Regions from separate parts of the Paradevosia tibetensis genome, predicted to be linked through region 1. Evidence: predicted binding sites of a transcription regulator. Region 1 holds the regulator's gene; the other holds the start of a gene.
The links. The regulator LexA, encoded in region 1, represses DNA repair genes until DNA is damaged. The targets are predictions, from matches to a motif close to TGTTCNNNNTGTGTTCNG.
Positions count from the first base shown of each region.

Region 2: the regulator LexA is predicted to act here: its motif matches at 2,375-2,392, upstream of uvrA (excinuclease ABC subunit UvrA).

Region 1 covers NZ_CP041690.1:2,079,945-2,087,931, reverse strand. The annotation lists gene FNA67_RS10160 (FUSC family protein) at 1-436, opposite strand, end outside; gene mdtN (multidrug transporter subunit MdtN) at 414-1,478, opposite strand; gene FNA67_RS10150 (YtcA family lipoprotein) at 1,475-1,735, opposite strand; gene lexA (transcriptional repressor LexA) at 1,986-2,705, shown strand; gene FNA67_RS10140 (IlvD/Edd family dehydratase) at 2,774-4,585, opposite strand; gene FNA67_RS10135 (2-dehydro-3-deoxygalactonokinase) at 4,800-5,711, shown strand; gene FNA67_RS10130 (2-dehydro-3-deoxy-6-phosphogalactonate aldolase) at 5,708-6,322, shown strand; gene FNA67_RS10125 (SMP-30/gluconolactonase/LRE family protein) at 6,319-7,197, shown strand; gene FNA67_RS10120 (beta-galactosidase) at 7,210-7,987, shown strand, end outside.
Region 2 covers NZ_CP041690.1:2,336,293-2,344,279, forward strand. The annotation lists gene FNA67_RS11330 (efflux RND transporter permease subunit) at 1-1,058, shown strand, start outside; gene FNA67_RS11335 (hypothetical protein) at 1,055-1,582, shown strand; gene FNA67_RS11340 (single-stranded DNA-binding protein) at 1,658-2,158, opposite strand; gene uvrA (excinuclease ABC subunit UvrA) at 2,603-5,488, shown strand; gene FNA67_RS21930 (hypothetical protein) at 5,693-5,845, shown strand; gene FNA67_RS11350 (DUF1127 domain-containing protein) at 6,043-6,192, shown strand; gene FNA67_RS11355 (glutathione S-transferase family protein) at 6,271-6,918, opposite strand; gene trmFO (methylenetetrahydrofolate--tRNA-(uracil(54)-C(5))-methyltransferase (FADH(2)-oxidizing) TrmFO) at 6,994-7,987, shown strand, end outside.

The sequences.
Region 1 (7,987 bases):
CGGCTACGGGGATGATGTCGTAAAGCGTCATCACGAAGGCAAAGACGAAGCCCACGGTGCCCGCCATCGACCCAAGCCGGCTGGCCTGGGAGAAGTACATGCCGCCGAAGGTGAAGGCCGCAATGAACGCGAGCCTGAGGAACGGCGAATCCGCCGAGATCATCAGGAACAACACCCCCAGCAATATGCCGACGGAAGCCGCCACGATCAGGCCGAGACCGATCAGGATGCCTGACCCCGAGTTGTCCTTTGATGCGAAAAAGATGAGGTAGCACGAGAGCGCGGCCTCGGGCACGTGGTTGGCCATGGCCACCACCGTAACCAGCACGCAAAGCACCGCCATCCGTATCGAAAGGTCGAGCCGCCCCGGATAGGGCTGCAGTTCGTCCCAGACGATCCTGGCGAAGCTCGGTCTAGTGGGCGGTCGATACAGCATCGGTTTCGCTCGGGGGCTGGCCGACGATGACGATGGCGGTCGAGCCGATGCGCATCAGGTCCGCCGGCGGATCGTGGAGCTTGACGTAGACCGGGAAACGCTTGGCCACCTTCACCCAGTTGAGGGAACTGGAAACGATCGGCAGCCCGAGGATATTGGCCGATTCCTCCGACCGCACACCCCAACCGATGCTTTCGACCTCTCCCTGGATGCGCCGCGATCGGTCCGCCATCACGAAGACATCGGCCCGGCTGCCGAGACGGATGGCGTCGAGTTCGGTTTCGCGGAAGAAGGCCACCGCCTCCCAACCGGAAGTGTCGATCAGCGTGAAGATGGACTGGGCCGTTATCACATACTCGCCGGATGCCATCTCGAGCCCCGTCACCTTCCCGTCGAACGGCGCGCGCACGGTCGTGTTGTCGAGATCGCGCTGCGCAAGGGCCACCGTCGCCTCGGCCACGTCGACCTGGGCCTTGCGGGTATCGAGCGTGCCGATGACCTGTGTCGCGCCCTGCGACTGCTGGAGCGCCTGGTCAAGACTGACCTGTGCGTCGCTATAGGCGGTTCGCGCCTGGTCCACCTGCTGGGCCGTCACGTATCCCTTTGGCAGGAGCGGCTCTAGGCGCTCCAGGGTCTGCCGGGCGAGTTCGGCATTGAAGCGCGCGCGTTCGATCTGTTTGGCGGCGACATCGGCGTTGCTTTGGGCCGTAGCAATATTGCGCCCGCCCTGCTCGACCTCGGACTGGGCGGCACGCAGCTCGGCCTGCGCCTGGTCGAGGCGAAGCTGATAGGGCTGCGGATCGATCTGGAAGAGCACGTCGCCCTTTTTGACGCTCGCATTGTTCTGGACGGCGATCGAAACGATGCGACCGGGAACCGTGGGCGAAACGTGGATTGTGGGTGCCGAGATCTCGGCGACGTCGGTTCGCGGCGAGCTGTTGATCTCGTTGAGCGAGAAATAGATGCCCACGACCGCCGCTACGAAACTGACCACGGCAATGACGAGGCCAATCAGCCTCTTGATGACATGCCCGCCGTTCATTGCGGAATTCCGCCGAACCAGAGGAACCAGAAGCCGGTACCCCCACCAATCGCCATACACAGATAGACCAGCAATGGCAGTGGAAGATACCCGTCGATATCGAGAATGATCAGCAATTGCCGCGCGATGACGGCGAAGACCACACCAAGAACCGCGCAGATGATCCAGGCTGGAAAGAACGAGCCAAATATTGCGATCGAGGGCGCCGAAGGCTCCGAACTACAAGCTCCGAGCATGCTCGCGAAAAGTAGCGCCATGCCTAGTCGTGGTAGGCGCGCCGCAAACACGCGGCTCACGGATACTGGTTGCACTTGACGCTCCGCACACTCGAAATCGCCCGTCAGGGGCGGCTTCCGGCCAGAGATCGACCCAAATTCCCGGTCCCGTCAAGCGTTTCGGCGGCACATGAAGGGGTGCGATAACGGCTTCTTCACCGTTTTGTTGCAGAACATAACTGGAACACATATAACAAGTTCAGTCTTTGTTCTGATTCTGTTGGGGCCGCCGATGCTGACGCGCAAGCAACACGAACTGCTCATGTTCATCCACGAACGGATGAAGGAAACCGGCATCCCGCCCTCGTTCGACGAGATGAAGGATGCGCTCGACCTGGCGTCCAAGTCCGGTATCCATCGCCTGATCACGGCGCTTGAGGAGCGTGGTTTCATTCGCCGCCTGCCCAACCGGGCGCGAGCGCTCGAAGTCATCAAGCTTCCGGATTCGATGAACCCGTCGCTTGGCGGGCGCAAGGCGCGGTTCGAGCCCAATGTCATCGAGGGCAACCTTGGCAAGGTTTCAGCGCCCCCGCCTCGGACGGAACTGGTGTCGGTCGCCGAAAGTGGCCGGCCTGTTGCAGTGCCGGTGATGGGACGTATCGCAGCCGGCACCCCGATCGAGGCCATCCAGACCCATAGCCACACCATTGCCGTGCCGCCCGAGATGCTCGGGCCGGGTGAGCACTATGCGCTCGAAGTGCGCGGCGATTCCATGATCGAGGCCGGCATCTTCGACGGCGACACCGTACTGATCAAGAAGCAGGACTCAGCCGGAACCGGCGAGATCGTCGTGGCTCTCGTCGATGATGAAGAGGCTACTCTCAAGCGCCTGCGCCGCAAGGGTAATTCGGTCGCTCTCGAGGCCGCCAACCCGGCTTACGAAACCCGCATCTTCGGCCCCGACCGAGTGAAGGTACAGGGTCGGCTGGTCGGCCTGCTGCGCAAGTACTGAGCGTTCCGCTCCGAAATTGAAACGCCGCCGCCGGGGAGATCCGGCGGCGGCGCTGTTTTGTGCCGGCGTCAGTGGTTGTCGCGGGGCAGCCCGGCGGTCTGGGCCAGGCGCTGGTAGTTGACGGCGGGACGGAGAACGGCGCCGCTGCCGAGCTGGTCGACGATGCCGCGCTGAATCTCCTGCCAGGGCGTCTGGTTCTTGGGATACTGGTAGCCGCCATTGGCTGCCAGTTCCTGGCGACGCTGAGCGATTTCCTCGTCGGAGATGAGGATATTGGCAGCGCCGGTGTTGAGATCGATCCGCACGCGGTCCCCGGTGCGCAGGATGGCGAGGTTGCCGCCCGCAGCCGCTTCCGGAGAAGCGTTGAGGATCGAGGGCGAGCCCGAAGTACCTGACTGGCGCCCGTCGCCAATGCAGGGAAGCGAAGTCACGCCCTGCTTGATGAGGTACGCAGGCGGCCGCATGTTGACGACTTCGGCAGCACCCGGATAGCCGATGGGGCCGGCGCCGCGCATGAAGAGCAGCGTGAACTCATCGATTGCCAGTGCCGGATCGTCGATGCGGTGGTGGTAGTCCTCCGGACCGTCGAAGACTACAGCCCTGCCCTCGAAAGCATTGGGGCTGGCTGGGTTGTTCAGGTAACGATCGCGGAATTCCTGGCTGATGACGCTGGTCTTCATGATGGCGTTGTCGAAGAGATTGCCACCGAGAACCAGGAAGCCAGCCTCCGCCTTGAGCGGATTGTCGAACTTGCGGATGACCTTGTCATCCTGGATCGGCGTGTCGCGGCAGTTCTCGCCGATGCTCTTGCCGTTCACGGTCGGTGCGTTTTCCGCGATGAGGCCCTGCCCCATCAACTCGTTGACCACTGCCGGCACGCCGCCGGCATGATAGTAGTCTTCGCCAAGATATTCACCGGCCGGCTGCAGGTTCACCAGCAGCGGCACCTGATGGCCTTCCTTCTGCCAATCGGAGATATCGAGTTCGACACCGATGTGACGCGCGATGGCGTTGATGTGGATCGGCGCGTTGGTCGACCCACCAATGGCCGAGTTGACCACGATCGCGTTGTGGAAGTTGTCGCGCGTCAGGATATCGGAGGGCTTGAGGTCTTCGTGCACCATCTCGACGATGCGCTTGCCGGTGCGATAGGCCATTTCCTGGCGGTCGCGATACGGTGCGGGGATGGCGGCGGAACCCGGCAGCTGCATGCCCAAGGCCTCGGCCAGCGAATTCATCGTGGTCGCGGTGCCCATGGTGTTGCAATAGCCGGTCGAGGGCGCCGACGAAGCCACCAGGTCGATGAACTGCTTATAGTCGATCTCGCCCTTCGCCATCATCTGGCGGGCCTTCCAGACGATGGTGCCCGAGCCCGTTCGCTCCCCACGGAAGTAGCCGTTGAGCATGGGGCCGACCGAAAGAGCGATCGCCGGAATGTTGACCGTTGCCGCGCCCATGAGCATGGCCGGCGTGGTCTTGTCGCAGCCGATCGTCAGCACGACGCCATCGAGCGGATAGCCGTAGAGCACTTCGACGAGGCCGAGATAGGCGAGGTTGCGGTCGAGCCCTGCGGTCGGTCGCTTGCCGGTTTCCTGGATTGGATGCACCGGAAATTCGATGGCGATGCCGCCCGCTTCGCGGATGCCCTCGCGCACGCGCTCGGCCAGAACGATGTGGTGGCGGTTGCAGGGCGACAGGTCCGAACCGGTCTGGGCAATGCCGATGATGGGTTTGCCCGATTGCAGCTCTTCGCGCGAGATGCCGAAATTGAGATAGCGCTCCAGGTAGAGCGCGGTCATGTCCGGGTTGTCCGGATTGTCAAACCAGGCGCGCGAACGCAGCTTGTTGCCGGCACCGTTCGCGCCGTTGTTCCCCGTCATCGTAAAGTTCCTCCGCCCGCGCCTTGCGGCACGTATATCAATGCGAGGCTCGTTATAGAACATCGTCCGGGAAAGTGTGCGGGAAAACACTCCGGCAAATGGAAAGTTTTGTACGGTTTCAAACACTGGGCTGGAAGTCGCCGCAGTGATCGGGTTAGGTACGGCCCGCGCGCCTGCAACCCTGGCACGGCGCCAGGGAGGAATTGACTTGGGTATGGACGTGGCCGAGTGGATCGCGGTGGATTGGGGAACCTCCAACCTGCGGGCCTGGGGTATTGCCAGTGACGGCAACGTCACGTTTTCGCGCAGTTCGGACCGGGGCATGGGCAAGCTGGGCCGCGAGGATTATCCGGGCGTGCTGGCAGGGCTTCTCGAAGGCGTCGATCCGAGCAGCGGCGATGTCGTGATCTGCGGAATGGCTGGCGCCCGCCAGGGCTGGATCGAGGCTCCTTACCTCGACGCTCCGGCCGACCTGGCTGGCCTGATCTTCAGCGCCGTCCGCCCTGAAATGTCCGACAGTGCCCTCCAACCACGCATCCTTCCCGGAGTCTGCCTCAAGGCACCCGGCGCCGAGGACGTGATGCGCGGGGAAGAAACCCAGCTGCTCGGACTCTCGGCGCTCGTTCCTGGATTTTCCGGCCTGGTCATCATGCCGGGGACGCATTCGAAATGGGCCACGCTCAGCGGCACCCGCGTCGAGCGTTTCACGACCGTGATGACCGGCGAACTCTTCGAAGTACTAAAGACGCATTCGGTGCTGCGCCACTCCCTGCAGGGGGAGCTTGACGGTCCCGGGCGCGACGAGGGTTTCGATGCGGGTCTTTCGATGGGTCTTGATGCCCCCGAGCGCCTCACAGCGACGCTCTTCAAGGTCCGGGCGGGCTCCCTGCTTTCCGGGCGCGGGCCCGACTGGTGCGCAGGCTTCCTTTCGGGCCTTCTCATCGGAGCGGAAATCGGAGGCCAGCGAGACTGGATCGCCGGAGCTGAAGTGCCGCTTATCGGCAGCACGGGTCTCTGCGCCCTCTATGCCAGGGCACTTTCCCGGATCGGCATCGCCGGCCGGGTCGTTGATGCCACCGACGCCACCATTGCCGGACTAAAGACTGCCAGAAAGGCTCTAGCATGACTGAACGCAGGGAAATCATCGCCATTCTGCGCGGCATCACGCCCAACGAGAGCGTGGATGTCTGCCGGGCGCTGATCGAAGCCGGGATCACTATGATCGAGGTGCCCCTCAATTCGCCCGACGCCGTGCGCAGCATCGAGCTGGCCGTCGATGCGTTCCAGCATGATGCCATGATCGGGGCCGGCACCGTGCTTTCCCGGCGTGATGTCCAGGCAGTTGCCGAGGTCGGAGGTACGTTCATCGTTTCCCCCGACGCCAACCGCAAGGTGATCGAGGAAACCGTCCGGCTCACGCTCAAATCCTATCCCGGCGTCTTCACCCCGACCGAAGCCTTCAAGGCCATTCGCGCTGGCGCCACCGGGCTCAAGTTCTTCCCGGCCGAAGTGCTCGGGGCCAAGGGCATAAAGGCAATCAAGGCGGTGCTGCCGTCGACCATGCCTGTCTACGCAGTCGGAGGGGCGAACCCCGACAATTTCGGCGAGTTCTTTGCCGTGGGTTGCACCGGCTTCGGCCTGGGCACCTTCCTCTACAAACCCGGCCGCGCCGCCGCCGAAGTGGGCGAGAAGGCGCGCGAAGCCGTTGCTGCCTATGACCGGAGCAAGGCGCAATGAGCAAGGACAAGGCCGAACTCTTCATCGATTGCCGGTGCGAGCTTGGCGAGGGGCCGTTCTGGAACCGGTTCAACGACCGGCTCTACTGGTTCGACATCCTCAACAACACGCTTCTGAGCGCCGATGCGAGCGGAGAAATCCTCGAGCGCTTCACGTTCGATGACCGCGCCACGGCCGCCGCGATGATTGATGCGAACCGTCTCGCGGTCGCAACGGCGGGAGCCCTTGTCGAGCTCGATCTCGATCTTGGCACCAAGCGCTTCATCGCTTCGCTTGAGGCCGACAAGGTCGGCAACCGTCCCAATGACAGCCGCGTCCACCCCGCCGGCGGCTTCTGGATCGGGACGATGAGCCGCAAGGGCGACGACGGTCCGGAGATGGGCGCGGTCTATCAGTATCGCGACGGCCAGGTCGAACTGCTTTTCGATCGCATCACGATCCCGAACTCGATCTGCTTCTCCCCCGATGGGCGCACCGCCTATTTCACCGATACGCCGACAAAGCGCATTCTTAAGCGCTCCATCGATCCGGCGACCGGTGGGCCGATCGGCGAATGGTCGCTGTTTGCCGAGGTCGATCGCGGCTTCCCCGATGGCTCCGTCGTGGATTCGGAAGGCTACCTCTGGAACGCACGCTGGGAAGGGCATTGCGTGGTCCGCCACGCGCCCGACGGATCGATCGACCGGATCGTCGAGGTTCCCACCAGCCGCGTCACGTGCCCCGCCTTTGGCGGTCCGGACCTCAAGACCCTCTACATCACTACGGCCCGAGAACATATGTCGGCCGAAGAACTGGCGGCAGATGTCCATGCCGGCGGCATCTTTGCGCTCGACGTCGATGTTCCCGGCCTGCCTGAACCCCTGATCAAGCTCTGAAAGCTCTGTGCGATGACCGCTCCCACCCTCGGCGTCTGCTACTACCCCGAACATTGGCCTGAAGAGCGGTGGGAGAGTGACGCCGCCCGCATGGCGGAAGTCGGCATCGGCTTCGTCCGCATCGGCGAGTTCGCCTGGTCCAAGCTCGAGCCGCGGCCGGGAGAACTCGATTTTTCCTGGATGGTGCGCTCAATGGATGTGCTGGGCCGGCACGGACTCAAGGTCATCGTCGGCACGCCAACTGCTACCCCGCCGCGCTGGATGATGGACAAGCATCCCGATATGGTTGCGGTCGACGAGAACGGACGTCCACGCAATTTCGGCTCGCGCCGCCACTACTGCTTCTCCCACGAGGGCTACCGGCAGGAATGCGCGCGCATCACCCAACTGCTGATCGACCATGTCGGCCAGCACCCGGCGCTGGGCGGCTGGCAGACGGACAACGAATACGGGTGCCACAGCACCACGCTTTCCTATTCGGAAGCGGCGCGACAGGGTTTCCGCACCTGGCTTCGGCAGCGCTACGGCACCGTCGAGGCGCTGAACGAAGCCTGGGGTAATATCTTCTGGTCGATGGAATACAACGACTTCGACCAGATCGACCTGCCCCTGCTGACCGTCACCGAGCCCAACCCGAACGCGTCGCTCGACTTCCGGCGCTATTCTTCCGACCAGGTCGCCGCCTTCAACAAGGTCCAGTATGACCTGCTCAAGGCTGCCCGGCCGGACCTTCCCGTGATCCACAATTTCATGGGTCGGTTCACCGATTTCGACCACTATGAGTTGGCCA
Region 2 (7,987 bases), 260 kb from region 1:
GCTTCAGCCGCGCCATGGCCGCCGGAGCCATCGTTGTCACCGCCGCCCTCTTCGTTCCCTATTTCCTGGTCGAACCGCGTTTCGCATTCGAGGACTATGTCGCCAGGGATTCCTCGGCCCTCGACGCGGCGGTTGATATCGACGCCGGCGTCGGCGGCGTTGCCCCCATCTATGTCCGCGTACCGCTCAAGGACGGCGTTTCGGACGTCACCGACGGCGATTTCGAAACCATCCGTACCGTGCACCGGATACTCGAGAGCCATCTTGGACAGAACAAGGTCATCTCTGCGGCCAGTTTCGTCCACTACGAGGATTCCGGCTTCACGCGGCAGGACATCTTCGATTCTGTGGGGCAATTCCTCAAGCGCCGCTTCATCACCGACGATGGCACCCAGGCCCTGGTGACCGGGTTCATGCCGACCATCATCGATTCCGAGGCCCTCAAGGACCTGGTGCACACGACACAGGCCGAGATCGAGGCTGCCGGTATCAAGGGCGCCGAGATCGGCGGCTTCCGCATCCTCACCGCCTTTGCCACCGACAATATCGTCCAGGGCCTCCAGCTCGACCTGACCTTCAGCGTGCTGGTGAACCTCTTCCTTATCGGCTTTGCCTTCCGCTCGTTGCGGGTCGCCATGGCGACGGCAATTCCCAATCTCTTTCCGGTGCTCGGCGCCGAAGCCTATCTCTGGTGGTCGGGCGCTGGCCTGCAGCTCACCACCGTCCTCTCGTTGACCATCGCCTTCGGCATTGCGGTCGACGACACGACGCACTTCCTCTCCCACTACCTGCATGCTCGCCGGGAGGAAGGGCGTGAACATCGCGACGCGGTGCGACACACCATGGAGCGTATCGGTGGGGCAATCGTGGCGACAACGATCATCCTGTGCTCCGGCACGGGCATTGTCGCAACCTCCGGACTGCCGCAGGTCGCGCTGTTCGGTTCTTTGTTTGTGATAACCCTCGCTCTGGCACTGATCGGAGATGTGTTTATTCTCCCGGCCTTGCTCGTAGCTGGGGGCAAATTCTTTCATCCTCTTGGAGGCATCAAGAAATGAACAACGGCGGACCCCTGTGGCGCGCTCTTGCGCTCGCTGGTCTGATGGTCGCGGGCGCTGCTGCCCCCGCGATGGCTGCACAGGCCGACATCGAATTCCTGGGCAGCTACCTGGGTGACTGGAAAGGGCGCGGTCAGTTGCAGGGCGCAAACACCGAGACGGTGGTTTGCAAGCTCAACCTGACGGCGGCCAACAACAACACCAAGATCAACTATTCCGGCCGCTGCACCCTCGCGGGCAGCAACCTCGCCGTTAACGGCACGGTCGCCTATATCGACGCCAAGCGGCGCTACGAGGCCGTCATGACCTCCAATGCCTCGTTTACCGGCACGGCGATCGGCCAGCGCCAAGGCAACGGCGTCGTCTTCAACCTCCGGGAAAAAGAGCGCGACGAGGCCGCCAAGCGCGACATGACGATCACCTCGTCGATCTCGCTCCTCGACAACGCCATCATGGTCGAGTTCCTCGTCGTGGATGACGCCACCGGCGACACCATCCGCGCCAAGGTCCCCTTCGCCAAGTAATCCGGCGGAAAAGCCGGCCACCATTGAAAAAGGGCGGCCCTGCGGCCGCCCTTTTTCAATTCCGATCTCGTTCGCTCAGAACGGGATATCGTCATCCATTCCGCCGGATTCGAACGCCGGCGTGCTCGACGGACGGCGGCTCTGGCCGCCACCGCCGCTGGACTGACCGCCGAACCCGCCCTCGCCGCCGCGCGGACCCGAGAAGCCACCGCCCTCGTTGTCGCCGCGACCGTCGAGCATGGTCAGGTTCGAGTTGAAGTTCTGCAGCACCACCTCGGTGGAATAGCGGTCCTGGCCGCTCTGGTCCTGCCACTTGCGCGTCTGCAGCGCGCCTTCGATGTAGACCTTGCTGCCCTTGCGCAGATACTGCTCGGCTACCTTGGTGAGACCTTCATTGAAGATCACCACACGGTGCCACTCGGTCCGCTCCTTGCGCTCGCCGGTATTGCGATCTCGCCAGGTATCGGTCGTCGCCACGCTCAGGTTCACCACCTTGCCGCCGCTCGGCAGCGAGCGCACTTCCGGGTCGTTACCGAGATTGCCGATCAAGATGACCTTGTTTACGCTGCCCGCCATCGCCTGTCCTTCCGTACTCGTTTGGCTGGAGCCACCGGCTCCGCCGTTTGGCGCACTTTATGCGGTTGCACCTGTCCGCGCCCGCCCTGTTTTGAGGTTTCAACAGGCGCAGACCGCATTGTTCTCTATATGTTCCGTCAATGTCAGCAAATGTCAAGTAATCTGGGCGCTTTGCAGATGTGATCTGCGTGGATTCACCCTTGACCGAATCCACCCTGTTCCGCTTATGTTCTTTCCGCTAGTATATTGCCGCATCGTGGCCCGGCACGGGCTGCGACGAGATTGATGGGACTGCGGCGGCCACCTTGCGCTAAACAAGCCTGGCTTGCGAAACTGCGCCGGCGCGCCTATCTCCCGATCTTGGCTGCCAGCCAGGATCAGACCGCATCGTTACCCGTACGTTCGCTTCGCTCGACGGAGCGGCATAGAGCCGTGGACCAGAATATGCCCGACGCCAACAATCGTGAAATCGTCATCCGCGGTGCCAAGGAGCACAACCTCAAGTCCGTTGACCTGCGGCTGCCGCGCGACAAACTGATCGTGATGACGGGCCTGTCGGGTTCGGGCAAGTCCTCCCTGGCGTTCGACACCATCTATGCCGAAGGTCAGCGGCGCTATGTCGAGAGCCTCTCGGCCTACGCGCGCCAGTTCCTGGAAATGATGCAGAAGCCTGATGTCGAGCAGATCGACGGGCTCTCTCCGGCCATCTCGATCGAGCAGAAGACCACCTCGCGCAATCCGCGCTCGACCGTGGGCACCGTCACCGAGATCTACGATTACCTCCGCCTGCTCTACGCGCGCGTCGGCATCCCCTATTCGCCCGCCACCGGCCTTCCCATCGAGAGCCAGACTGTCTCCCAAATGGTAGACAAGGTTCTAGCCCTGCCCGAAGGCACGCGTCTCTACCTCCTCGCGCCAATGATCCGCGGCCGCAAGGGCGAGTACAAGCGCGAACTCAACGACCTGATGCGCAAGGGCTTCCAGCGCGTCAAGATCGACGGCGAGTTCTACGACATCGAGGACGCGCCGAGCCTCGACAAGAAGCTCAAGCATGACCTTGAAGTCGTGGTCGACCGCCTGGTCGTTTCCCCTGACATCGCTTCGCGCCTGGCCGAAAGCTTCGAGACGGCGCTCAAGCTTGCCGACGGCATCGCGCTGGTCGAATACGCCGACGAGAAGGAGGCCGATGGTTCGGCCAAGAGCATCACGTTCTCGGAAAAATTCGCCTGCCCGGTCTCCGGCTTCACGATTGCCGAGATCGAGCCGCGCCTCTTCTCGTTCAACAACCCGTTCGGCGCCTGTCCGGTATGCGATGGCCTGGGCACCGAGCGCAAGATCGACCCGGACCTTGTGGTTCCGGACGCATCGCTGTCGCTGCGCGACGGCGCCATCCTGCCATGGTCCAAGACTTCGGCTCCCTACTACCTGCAGACGCTCGAAGCGGTGGCGCGGCACTATGGCGCCTCCACCGGATCTGCGTGGGAGGATCTCTCCGATGACGTGCGCCAGGCCCTGCTCTACGGCACCGGCAAGACGCAGATCAATTTCGTCTACGACGACGGCCTGCGCACCTATAAGACCACCAAGCCCTTCGAAGGCGTGATCGGCAACCTCGAGCGCCGCTACAAGGAAACCGAATCCGCCGGCATGCGCGAAGAGATCGAGCGCTACATGTCCTCGGCGCCGTGCGTCGCCTGTAACGGCTATCGCTTGAAGCCCGAGGCTCTGGCGGTCAAGATCAACGGGCTCCACATCGGCCAGGTGACCGAAAAGTCGATCCGCAACGCCTCCGACTGGTTGAAGGAGCTGCCCCGGCACCTCAACGACAACCAGCGCACCATCGGCGAGCGCGTCCTCAAGGAAATCCGCGAGCGCCTGGATTTCCTAAACGACGTCGGCCTCGACTACCTGACCCTGGCCCGCAACTCCGGCTCGCTCTCGGGCGGCGAAAGCCAGCGCATCCGCCTGGCCAGCCAGATCGGTTCGGGCCTCACCGGCGTGCTCTACGTTCTCGACGAGCCCTCGATCGGCCTGCACCAGCGCGATAACGAACGCCTGCTCGAAACCCTGCGCCGGCTGCGCGACCTCGGCAACACCGTGATCGTGGTCGAACACGACGAAGACGCCATCCTGACCGCCGACTACGTTGTCGATATCGGCCCGGGCGCCGGCGTCCATGGCGGCCATATCGTGGCTGAAGGCACCCCACAGGATATCATCGACAATCCGGACAGCATCACCGGCGCCTATCTTTCGGGCCGCATGGGCATCCCCCTGCCCGCCGAGCGCCGCGAGCCGTCCAAGACCCGCAAACTCTCGCTCAAGGGCGCGACGGGCAACAACCTCAAGGATGTCTCGGTCGACGTTCCACTGGGCCTGTTCGTTGCCATCACCGGCGTCTCGGGCGGGGGCAAGTCGACACTGATGATCGACACCATGTACCAGGCCATCGCGCGCCGCCTCAACGGCGCTCGCGTGGTGCCGGCGCCTCACGAGGCGCTGACTGGCCTGGAGTTCCTCGACAAGGTCATCGATATCGACCAGAGCCCCATCGGGCGCACGCCCCGCTCGAACCCCGCCACCTATACCGGCGCCTTCACGCCGCTGCGCGAGTGGTTCGCCGGACTGCCGGAAGCCAAGGCCCGCGGTTACGGCCCGGGGCGCTTCTCCTTCAACGTCAAGGGCGGACGCTGCGAGAAGTGCGAGGGCGATGGCGTTCTCAAGATCGAGATGCACTTCTTGCCCGATGTCTACGTCACCTGCGACGTCTGCAAGGGCAAGCGCTACAACCGCGAGACGCTCGAGGTCCAGTTCAAGGGCAAGTCGATCTCCGATATCCTCGACATGACCATCGATGAGGGCGTGGAGTTCTTCGCCGCCGTGCCCTCGATCCGCGACAAGCTGGTGACGCTCCAGCGCGTCGGGCTGGGTTACGTCAAGATCGGCCAGCCCGCCACGACCCTCTCAGGCGGCGAAGCCCAACGCGTCAAGCTCTCCAAGGAGTTGTCCAAGCGCGCCACTGGCCGCACGCTCTATATGCTGGACGAACCCACGACTGGCCTGCACTTCCACGACGTGGCCAAGCTGCTCGAAGTCCTGCACGAACTGGTCGAGGGCGGCAACACGGTGGTCGTTATCGAGCACAACCTCGAGGTCATCAAGACGGCCGACTGGATCATCGATATGGGCCCGGAGGGCGGCGACGGCGGCGGCGAAGTTGTCGGCGTCGGCACGCCCGAAGATGTTGCAGCCAATCCAAGATCTTACACGGGCGCCTTCCTCAAGGAAGTCATGGCGCGCCGGCCACCGCGAAGTCAGGCGGCAGAGTGATGTGAGCAAGGGCGGCCTGGGTGCCGCCCTTTGTTTTTGGGCCATTCCCCTGCGGCAATCGTCGAAATTCCCCCATGTGTATGACGGGGGAATGAAGATCGGCATGCGTGATACGCATGGCCCGCTTGAGGTTTGAGGCATTTCATGACTGCGCGATTCAGCTCATCTTCCCCACTGGGGCAAACTCGGAAAGGAAGTGCGCAAATGTTTGTTAGAGCGGTCTGGCGCGTAAGGCGACTGGTCGACATCAAGCAGACATTGCGGGAAATGGACGTTCCGACGACGCGAGAGGCCGACATGCTCGGTCTCTGTGGGCCGGATTTTTCCAAGATGACCCGTGGTCTGTTCGACAAGTAGCTTACAACGCGAAATCCATGTTCGGGCGGCCGTCACGGGAAACCGGGCGGCCGCTTCGGTTTTCAGATTCTGAATTTCTGATGAACGCGCTTGAAAAGAGTTATGCGGATTTCGCATGTCAAATCTGAGCAATCACCCTCTGCTCAAATCAAGACCTCGGCACTAGATACAGTGCGTACGACGAAAGGAGACACCAAATGGACATTCGCAAGACCCTTCGCAAGTGGGCTGCCTACCAGCAGACCGTCCGTGAGCTGAACGCTCTCGACAACCGTCAGCTGACCGACCTCGGCATCACCCGCAGCGACATCTCCCGTATTGCGCGCGACCATGCCAGCACCCTCTAAAGGTTCGCTGACTGCCCGCATCGCGGAGAAGTTCAGAACACCCGCTCTCTAAGAGGCGGGTGTTCTTGTTTTTGGGCCCTAGAACGCCAGGCGCCCGACCAGTTCCTCGTAGGATACGCAAACGGCCGCCTGGAAAGCCTTGCGTTCCTTGAGCCGTTCATACCAGGCCTCGAAATGCGGCAAGCTCGGGCGCTCCACCGGCATGGTGAACCAGCGATAGAGCGAAACCCCAGCAACGATGTCGGCGTAGGTGAACTCCTTCCCACCCAGATACGGCACTCGTGAAAGGCGCTCGTCGAGCATTCGCTGCAATGCGGTCGTCTGGGCGATGCCCTTGTCGATGGCCCCCCGGTTCTGCTGGTCCAGCGGCGTACGCACCAGGTTCCAGAACACCTCGATCCACGCTGGCTGATAGGTCGTGGCCGTCCAGTCCGTCCATTGATCGGCAGCGGCGCGTTCGCGCGGCTCGACCGGCCAGATGAGGCCCGAGGCGTAGGTCGCCGCCAGATAGCGCACGATCGCATGGCTCTCCCACAGCACCAGGTCGCCGTCGCGCAGCGTCGGCACCTTGCCGTTGGGGTTCATTGCCCGGTATTTCGGATCGTCCGTGCCGCCGAACGAGCCGCCCAGAGGCAGGTGTTCGTAGTCCAGTTCCAGCTCGGCAAGGAGCCAGCTCACCTTCTGCACATTGGACGAATTCAGGCGTCCCCAGAGCGTGATCGTCACTTGGCTCTCCTCTTGTTGAGTCGGCCACAAGCTTACCGTGTTGCGCCGGATCGGCGCAGTTGCTAAAGCCGCGCCATGTCCAGTTCCTCCACGCAACCCATCCATATCATCGGCGGCGGTCTCGCCGGCTCGGAAGCCGCCTGGCAGGCCGCCCAGGCAGGCGCCAGCGTCATCCTGCACGAGATGCGCCCATTCCAGAAGTCGCCCGCCCACCTCACCGAGGGGCTGGCCGAACTCGTCTGTTCCAACAGCTTCCGTTCGGACGATCACGAGTACAATGCCGTTGGCCTGCTGCATGAGGAAATGCGCCGCTGCGGCTCGCTGATCATGCAGATGGCCGATCGGCACAAGCTACCCGCCGGCGGCGCGCTCGCGGTCGATCGCGTCGGCTTCTCCGATGCCGTCACCGCCGCCATCACCAGCCACCCCAACATCACCCTCGAGCGCGGCGAGATCACGGGCCTGCCCCCGGCCGATTGGCACAATGTCATCATCGCCACCGGCCCGCTCACGTCCCAGCCGCTCGCCGAAGCCATCCAAAAGCTGACGGGCGAGGATGCCCTCGCCTTTTTCGATGCCATCGCTCCCATCATTCATGGCGAGAGCATCAATCGCGATATCGTCTGGGCCCAATCCCGCTATGACAAGGCCGGCCCCGGCGGCACCGGCGCCGATTACCTCAACTGCCCGATGACCGAGCAGCAGTACAACGACTTCGTCGACGCCCTGCTCACCGGCGAAAAGCACGTCTACCACGAGTGGGAGAACGTGCCCTATTTCGATGGCTGCCTGCCCGTCGAAGTCATGGCCGAACGCGGTCGCGAGACTCTGCGCCACGGCCCGCTCAAGCCGGTCGGCCTTACCAACCCGCGCGATCCGGAAAACAAGCCCTACGCCATCGTCCAGCTGCGCCAGGACAACGCCCTGGGCACGCTCTGGAACATGGTAGGTTTCCAGACCAAGCTGAAATACCGCAAGCAGGCCGATATCTTCCGCATGATCCCGGGCCTCGAGCAGGCCCAGTTCGCCCGCCTTGGCGGGCTCCACCACAATACCTTCCTCAATTCGC